Regions from separate parts of the Lysinibacillus sp. 10T31 genome, predicted to be linked through region 2. Evidence: riboswitches for the same ligand, from Rfam matches in the RefSeq annotation. Region 2 holds a riboswitch; the other holds the start of a gene.
The links. Region 2 has a riboswitch for thiamine pyrophosphate ahead of thiW (energy coupling factor transporter S component ThiW). Riboswitches for the same ligand answer to the same signal wherever they lie in the genome.

Region 1 (3,810 bases), on a different contig from region 2:
AATTGAACAATATGAAAACCAACTTGAGCCATATGAAAATTATTTAGAACAGCTACCGAAGCTAAAAGAACACGTATCATTACTAGCGCAAGCTGAAAAATACACAAGAGCAGTTGCAACTGCTGAGCAGGATGTAGCCACTACTAATGTTCATTATCAAGAAAGTAAGCAGGCTCTTCAAAAACTGGAGCAGCAATGGATTGCGAGTCAGGCAAGTATTTTAGCTCAGCAACTGAAGGATGGAGATCCTTGCCCAGTATGCGGTAGTACAACGCATATCGAAACACATCGTGAGCAATTAGAGATGATCGAATTAGCACAGGTGGAAGCTTTGCGAGGAAAGGCTACTACTGATGAGCGCAAGTTTTTAGAGAAAGAAGCTTTCTTGAATTCTACAAAGCATCTTCTACAAGAGGCGTTAGAACAGTTAGAGACGAATGAGATTGACCAATCGAATCAAGCACAAATTGTAGCTTCCTTGCAAAACGTAGAGCAACAAATTACGATCTTAAAAGTAGTGAGTAATCAATTGTCTGATGTACGTATGCAACAAAAGGATCATCGTACTCGCATGGAGCAGCTACATGAAAAGCACATAAAACTAGAGCAATATTTAGCTGAGAAGACGAAGGAATTGACTAAGCAACAAGCAATTGTGGAAGAGCAGCAAAAGCATATTCCAGAAAATCTTACGACGCTACAAGCATTGAAGCAGGCGATTGCTGATTTAGGTTCACAAAAGGTCGCATTACAAACTGCATGGAATCTCAGTCAGCAAAATCTGCAATCTGCCAAGGAAGCAACAAATAATGCTAGAATGACCGTAGAAATTACGAAACAGACTTTTGAGGAATTAAAGCTGAAAATGGATGAAAAGCGCGAGCAATTTTCAGTAAGTATGACGGAAGCTGGTTTTGAAAGCTATGAAGAATTTGCTACTGGAAAGCGGAGCATGCTGCAAATAGAAGCTTTACGGAAGGCATGCAATGATTATGCACTACAAATCCACACATTACAGGTACAAATTACTGAGGGACAAAAGCATCTTAAAGGGCAAGAGAAACAAGATTTAACGGTAATGGAAGAAAAGTTAGAGATGCTTCGTGTCACATATGAGGAAGCCTTTAAAGTATTGCAACAAGTGGAAGGATTTGCGAAGGCTTGCTCAGACTTTATCAAAAAAGTTGAGGAGACTGAACAGGAGATTCACTTACTTGAAAAAGAGGCAGGACGAGTGAAGGATCTGTATGCAATGTTAAATGGGCAGAATGCGAAAAAGCTGTCTTTTGAGCGCTATATTCAAATCAATTATTTAGATAAAATTACAGAGGCAGCAAATGTCCGACTTTATCATTTATCCAACGGTCAATTTGAGCTACGACGTTCAGATCGCTTAGAAAAGCATGCCAAGCAAAGTGGGCTTGGACTAGATGTGTATGATGCCTATACGGATCAATTACGAGATGTGAAAACATTATCAGGGGGAGAAAAGTTTAATGCGTCTTTAAGTCTTGCCCTTGGAATGGCAGATGTCATTCAAAGCTTTCAAGGTAATATCCGCATTGAAACGATGTTTATTGATGAGGGCTTTGGTTCTCTCGATGAAGAAGCGTTAAATAAGGCGATTGATACGCTTATTGATTTACAAGATTCAGGACGCATGATTGGAGTCATTTCACACGTTGCAGAGTTAAAAGCTACAATGCCTGCTGTGTTACATGTCGAAAAAGCGATGAACGGTCATAGTCAAACATATTTTGAAGTGAAATAACAAAGAAGCGTATCTCCGTTATGTGGAAATACGCCTTTTTGTTATTTTTTAGTTACGTTAGGATTTGTTCCTTTTTTTGCAGCGATTACTTTTTTGACAATTGGGATAACGATAGGTGCTAATTTTACAGCGGTTTTAACTACTTTAGATACTTTCACAAAATAACAGCTCCTTAAGTACTGTCTGTTCAAGGTTGAAATAAAACTTATCGGATGACGCGAACAGCTTGAATAATATTCCAAATAACGATTCCTAATGAAATGAGAATGTAAATTGCGAATGAAGCAAACCAAATGATAAGAAAAGTATTACTACCTGAATTTAGATCAAAATTGGTGCTGAATGATAAAGTTGAGAAAATAAAGACTGCAAATAATATTATTCCAAATGCGACTGGGATTAAATGTGATATTAGTGCTCGAATAGAGTGCCTCTTTACGTCGCTATCTTTTGCAACAAAGTAAACGACTAATGGCACAATAAAGGGTGCGAATAAAATGCTGAGATAACTAAAGGCAGATAAAATTTTTTGGTTCTCCATAGTAGTACCTCCTTTTTTAATATTTACGCATGAAAAACGATAAAGTTTCAAAAAATTAATTGTAGAAGAGGTTGTAATCGTAACAGTGTTTGCGTACAATGAGGTTGTTCAAATAAAATAAGATGTAACGACCACAAGGGGAGCTGATGATGTCAGCTGAGACTGGGCACGTAATGCCTTGACTCTTTGAACCTGTAAGTTAACACTTGCGTAGGGATTGTGGATAGAAACCGACACTTTTACGATGTGAGGCTCTGTCCTGGCATCGTTTTTTATCTTTATTGATGCCAGATAGGGACATATTTGCCAACTGATTTCTATTCCTGCTCTTGTATCCTACATCGGAACAAAGGAGAGAATATTATGGACAATAAAAAACTTTTAATGCTTGTGGAGATTGCGATATTCGCAGCGATTGGCCTTGTGCTAGATCAGGTTTCCTTTAAAGTATGGGCACAAGGTGGCTCTGTTAGTCTAGTGATGGTGCCAATAATTTTAATAGCATTCCGCTGGGGCCTTATTCCAGGTCTGACAACGGGATTACTTATTGGTGTTATGCAAACAATGTTTGGCGCCTATATTATACATTGGCTACAAGGATTACTTGATTATGGTGTTGCCTTTACAGTAGTAGGCTTGGCGGCCGTTGTTCGCCGACCAGTGCTCGATGCTGCCAGAGATTTAAACAAAAAGAAAATGGCACTTTATATTATTTTAGGAACGGTATTAGCAGGCTTTTTACGTTATGCAGCACATACTATTGCGGGCGCTGTATTTTTCTCGGAGTATGCTGGCGAACAAAATGCGTGGATTTATTCAATCATCTATAATGGAACATATATGCTACCAGCAACGATTTTAACAGCAATTGTCGGTGTTCTTCTATTTACGGCAGCACCTCAATTAATGCAACGAAAATCATAACGATTACGCCCTTCACATAAGTGGAGGGTTTTATTATTTATTTATTTATTTATTTATTTATTTATTTATTTAGGTGTGGCATTTGTTGAAAAGTATACACTGTATATAAGTTGATTGGAGTGGAGACTGGGCGACTCCTTGGGGATTAGCGTCACAGATGAGACCCTGGAGCGAGCAAATAGGGGAACGAAGGCTAAGAGCATCACATCCTGTGATAACGCCTTCGTGACCAACATCGTGTTGGCCCAAGCGGCTCATCGGACGCCCCCAGGAAGCTCTGCTCTGCGCGAAAGCGAAGCGTCAGCGGCAAATGTTTTATCTGTGCGAAAGCGTAGCGACAGCAACAAAGCGCCCAGTCGGAACGGAAATCAACCCCGCGCTATGGTGAGGAGCTTGTTTTTCAGCACTTTACAATTTATGATGGCATATAATATTTAAAGCGTTTAGCGTTTTTTGTATAAAAAGTTATGTTATATTAATGAATAGATATTAGATGAAAGGGACGTTAAAAATGATTGTAAAAACGCAAGAAGAGATTGAAGCTTTTAAAAAAATCGGCCGTATTTGTGCTGAA
Region 2 (3,810 bases):
GACTAGAAGAAAGAAAGTATGTTTATAGGGAGAAAAATCCAGAAAATAGAAGAGAAAATTTAATATGCCTTACGGAACAGGGTGAAAATTTGGCGGAAGAATTAATGAAGACTCTTGCGATTTCTGAGAATGAAGTTTTAAACGTACTTTCATTGGAAGAAAAAGAGCTATTGAAAAGTATTATGAAAAAAGTATATGAAAATCATTCATAGGGATTAAAAACTTATAAATAAAAAAAGAAAGAGTGAAGAGAAATGAAAGCTGTAGAGGTTATGAAGGAGTATTTAAGAAGAGCACAAGAAGAGGGCCAAGATTTATCAGATATGTATGCAGATCATGGGGAATTAAAAAATTTTAAAGGTGAAATTTTTAAAGGAAGGAAAGAAATACAAAACTTTTACACGTCACCTATGCCAAAAGGCTTTAAATTAACTATCCAAAATATTGATGGTGATGATACAGAATGTATTGCAACCGTTTCCACTACTTGGGATGGTTTGCCAAACCCAGTGATTTTGGAAGAAAGGTTGATTCTTGAAAATGAAAAAATAAAATCGTTGGCGATGATTCCAAAATAAGAGGGGACGGAAGCTATGTCATTAAATCCTAATAAAAATTCTCTTCCTACACCTGAAAGAGACACGAAATATTGGATTGGTGTGGTATCTCTTAATCATGTGCAAAAAGGGGTTGAGGGAGGATTTGGTCAGCTATGCCATGGTAAAGAAAGGCCTTTGAAACGAATGCAAAAAGGAGACTGGATCATTTATTATTCTCCTAAAAAAAGTCTAGATGGTAATGAGCCTGTAAGAGCATTTACAGCAATTGGAAGAGTAAAGGACGAGCGAATATACGAGTTCCAAATGGCAGAGAATTTTATTCCTTTTAGAAGAGATATAGACTTTTTTAAAGATGCAAAAGCTGTGCAGATAAAAAGAATCTTAGATTATTTAGAATTTGTAGAGGATAAATCGAAATATGGCTATAAATTCAGATTTGGTCATTTTGAAATAAGCAAAAAAGACTTTTTATTAATTGCTCATGAAATGGGATTACCGTTGAAATATGGGTGAATAGGCTTTGAATAAAAAACGTTACTTTCTTAATTAATGAAAGTAACGTTTTTAAATTCATTATTTAAGCTGAGTGTTAAGGGTAGTTACAAATACTGTTTTACGCAAATTGCTGGCAATGACAATGCCTAAGATAGCACCAATAGTACTTGATGTTAAAAAAGCTGGCATGAAAAATAAAGCAGCAACGGATGTCCCCATTAATAAATGTGCATAAGGTACTGCAATAAGTGAGGCAATGATACCTGTTCCAAACATTTCACCGACACCTGCTAGCCATTGCTTGCCGCTGTATTTATAGGCAAGAGCTGCACATAAAGCACCAATAACACTACCAGGTATAGCTAGTAATGAGCCTGTGCCTGTTAAAATACGAATAATGGCTGTGACGAGGGCGATCATAACAGTAGGCACCGGTCCAAGAATGATAGCACCGATAACATTAATGGCATGCTGGACAGGGTAGGCACGTGCAATTCCCGTTGGTATTGAAACGAAGGTAGAACCTGCTACGGCAATTGCTACTAATAAGGCCATAATTGTTAATTTTCGAATTGACATAATTTCCACTCCTTTGAATGTGAATTTTATAGTTAGCGCCGCTAAACCTGAGAGAATCGCCGCTAAAGCGTAAAAAAGCCGCTTCCTTAAAACAATAGGAAGCGGCCTTGCATTTAATAGTAAAAAGCAAGTGTCGCCACTTCCCTCCGCTAGTGTGAACTAGATCAGGTTCAAAGGGTCCGTATATGATCATATACGTCTCAGCCTTTTAAAGACTCCCCTAGTGGTAATTAAATTAACTTCTTTCAGCAGTAGTCTTCCACCTTTATAGGTGGTGAGATGAATGCCGGTTATAAGTTGCTTTTCAGCAGGTGTCCAAACATCTGTACCTGTCGCTACGCTTTCGGTACAAAAGACATCCGCTGAAATATAGGAACTCAGTCTAAGATCGCCACGTTCTGTGGCAACGACTGAGTGACCAACATCATGTTGGCCCAAAGCCTCCGGCGGATGTCACGGATTTTGAAAGGAATGAATTGTGCGGGCACAATTCAAAATCCGGACGCAATTACGCCAAGGCGAAATTGATTTGTTAGTTTTTCTCATAAATAATGTAGCATACTACTAAAATTAGTCAATAACTTTTCAGACTATTTTGTATCAGGATGCATAAGGTGTGGTGCTTTTTTCATTGTCCAAATTAGGGCAAGGAAGAAACAAGCCATTAAAATAATAGACCCGAATATATAAGGACTGTTCATATTCCAATCGAATAATATACCTGCTAAAGCTGGACCAATCATATTACCAAGACTCATATACGCATTGTTCAATCCAGCTGCATAGCCTTGTTCATTTTCAGCAAGCTTTGAAATCAATGTGTTGACAGCTGGACGAATCAATGTCGTAGCTGTAGAGAAGATTGTCGCTACAATTAAAATAAGTGCAAAGCCAGATGCGAATAATATTAAGAAAATCGAAACGGCTGCAATAAATAAATTGACTAACACTACTTTCATTTCGCCGAAACGATTAAACAGTGGTGTAATAACAAACATCTGTACAACAACACCAAAAGCGCCGCCCATAACTAATATAATGGCGATATCAGTAGGTGTGTAATTAAACTTTTCTGTAACAAATAATGATAATGTTGTTTGGAAGTTAGCAATCCCGAAAGAGAATACAAGCATGATAATTAGCATGACAAAATAAGGCATTTGGACTGAACGAGCCATCTGCTTTACAAGATTATCTTGCTTCTGCGCTTTTTTCGCTGTGTTCGGTTTTGTAGCAGGCAATAAAAAGAACGATAAAATAGCTGCTAAGATAGCTGCACATCCAGCAGTATAGAATGGAAAATGCAAACTAACTTTTGAGAGGAATCCACCGATACCTGGTCCGATCATAAAACCCAAGGACATTGCTGCCCCTAGCATACCCATACCTTTTCCTCGTTCCTCATACGTTGTGACATCTGCCACAAATGCCATTATAGGAGGAGCCACAAATGCAGATCCAAGGCCACCTAAAAAGCGTGCCAAGAAGAGCATCCATACATCTGTTGAAAGCCCGAAACCAATTTGTGCAAGTCCTGTTACGATAAGGCCGAAAATAATGAGATTTTTACGACCGTATTGATCCGAAAGATTCCCAGCGATTGGAGAAAATACGAATTGTGCAAAGGCGAACGTTGCAATCAACATACCAAGTACTTGTCCTGCAGCGCCAAATAGTTTTAAATACTCAGGCATGACAGGAATAATAATTCCGATACTTCCCATTGCGATAAACATATTAAACATTAAAATATACAAAGCCGCCTTATTAGACTTCTGCTGGGTCATCGAATACCCCTTTCTTTAATCAAATATACTACAGTCTACCACAAGGCTTGTACGTTTGCTATTGACTATAAGTCTGAAATTTACTAGTAAAGTTATAGGGATTCTTTTGTTTAACATAAATACGGCCTGCTAGTTTTCCAAAGAAGTTTACTTCCAACTAAACGATAAAAAGCTGTTCTCAACGTAATGTGAGAACAGCTTAGATTATCGAATACTCATTTTAAATTCTAAAAACAGCTCATTGTATTTGCCTAAATAATCAGGACCTAGGTTTTTATAAACTTCTAATGTTTTACGTTGTTCTTCAGAAGGATAGAAGCGCTTATCAGATACAACTTCTTTATCCATTAACTTCATCGCTGCAATATTAGGGGTAGAATAGCCTACAT

Region 1: linked by a shared signal. The riboswitch ahead of thiT (energy-coupled thiamine transporter ThiT) and the one ahead of thiW (energy coupling factor transporter S component ThiW) in region 2 are both predicted to bind thiamine pyrophosphate.

The regions. Positions count from the first base shown of each region.
Region 1 covers NZ_JBFTHS010000018.1:39,754-43,563, reverse strand. Annotated here, with positions in the region: gene AC1DCY_RS12195 (AAA family ATPase) at 1-1,771, shown strand, start outside; gene AC1DCY_RS12190 (magnetosome magnetite crystal formation protein family) at 1,977-2,312, opposite strand; TPP riboswitch at 2,439-2,547, shown strand; gene thiT (energy-coupled thiamine transporter ThiT) at 2,676-3,236, shown strand; gene AC1DCY_RS12180 (hypothetical protein) at 3,375-3,674, shown strand; gene map (type I methionyl aminopeptidase) at 3,748-3,810, shown strand, end outside.
Region 2 covers NZ_JBFTHS010000032.1:26,260-30,069, forward strand. Annotated here, with positions in the region: gene AC1DCY_RS18040 (MarR family winged helix-turn-helix transcriptional regulator) at 1-212, shown strand, start outside; gene AC1DCY_RS18045 (ketosteroid isomerase family protein) at 255-578, shown strand; gene AC1DCY_RS18050 (EVE domain-containing protein) at 594-1,073, shown strand; gene thiW (energy coupling factor transporter S component ThiW) at 1,134-1,634, opposite strand; TPP riboswitch at 1,759-1,866, opposite strand; gene AC1DCY_RS18060 (hypothetical protein) at 1,824-2,072, opposite strand; gene AC1DCY_RS18065 (MFS transporter) at 2,225-3,421, opposite strand; gene AC1DCY_RS18070 (ABC transporter substrate-binding protein) at 3,626-3,810, opposite strand, start outside.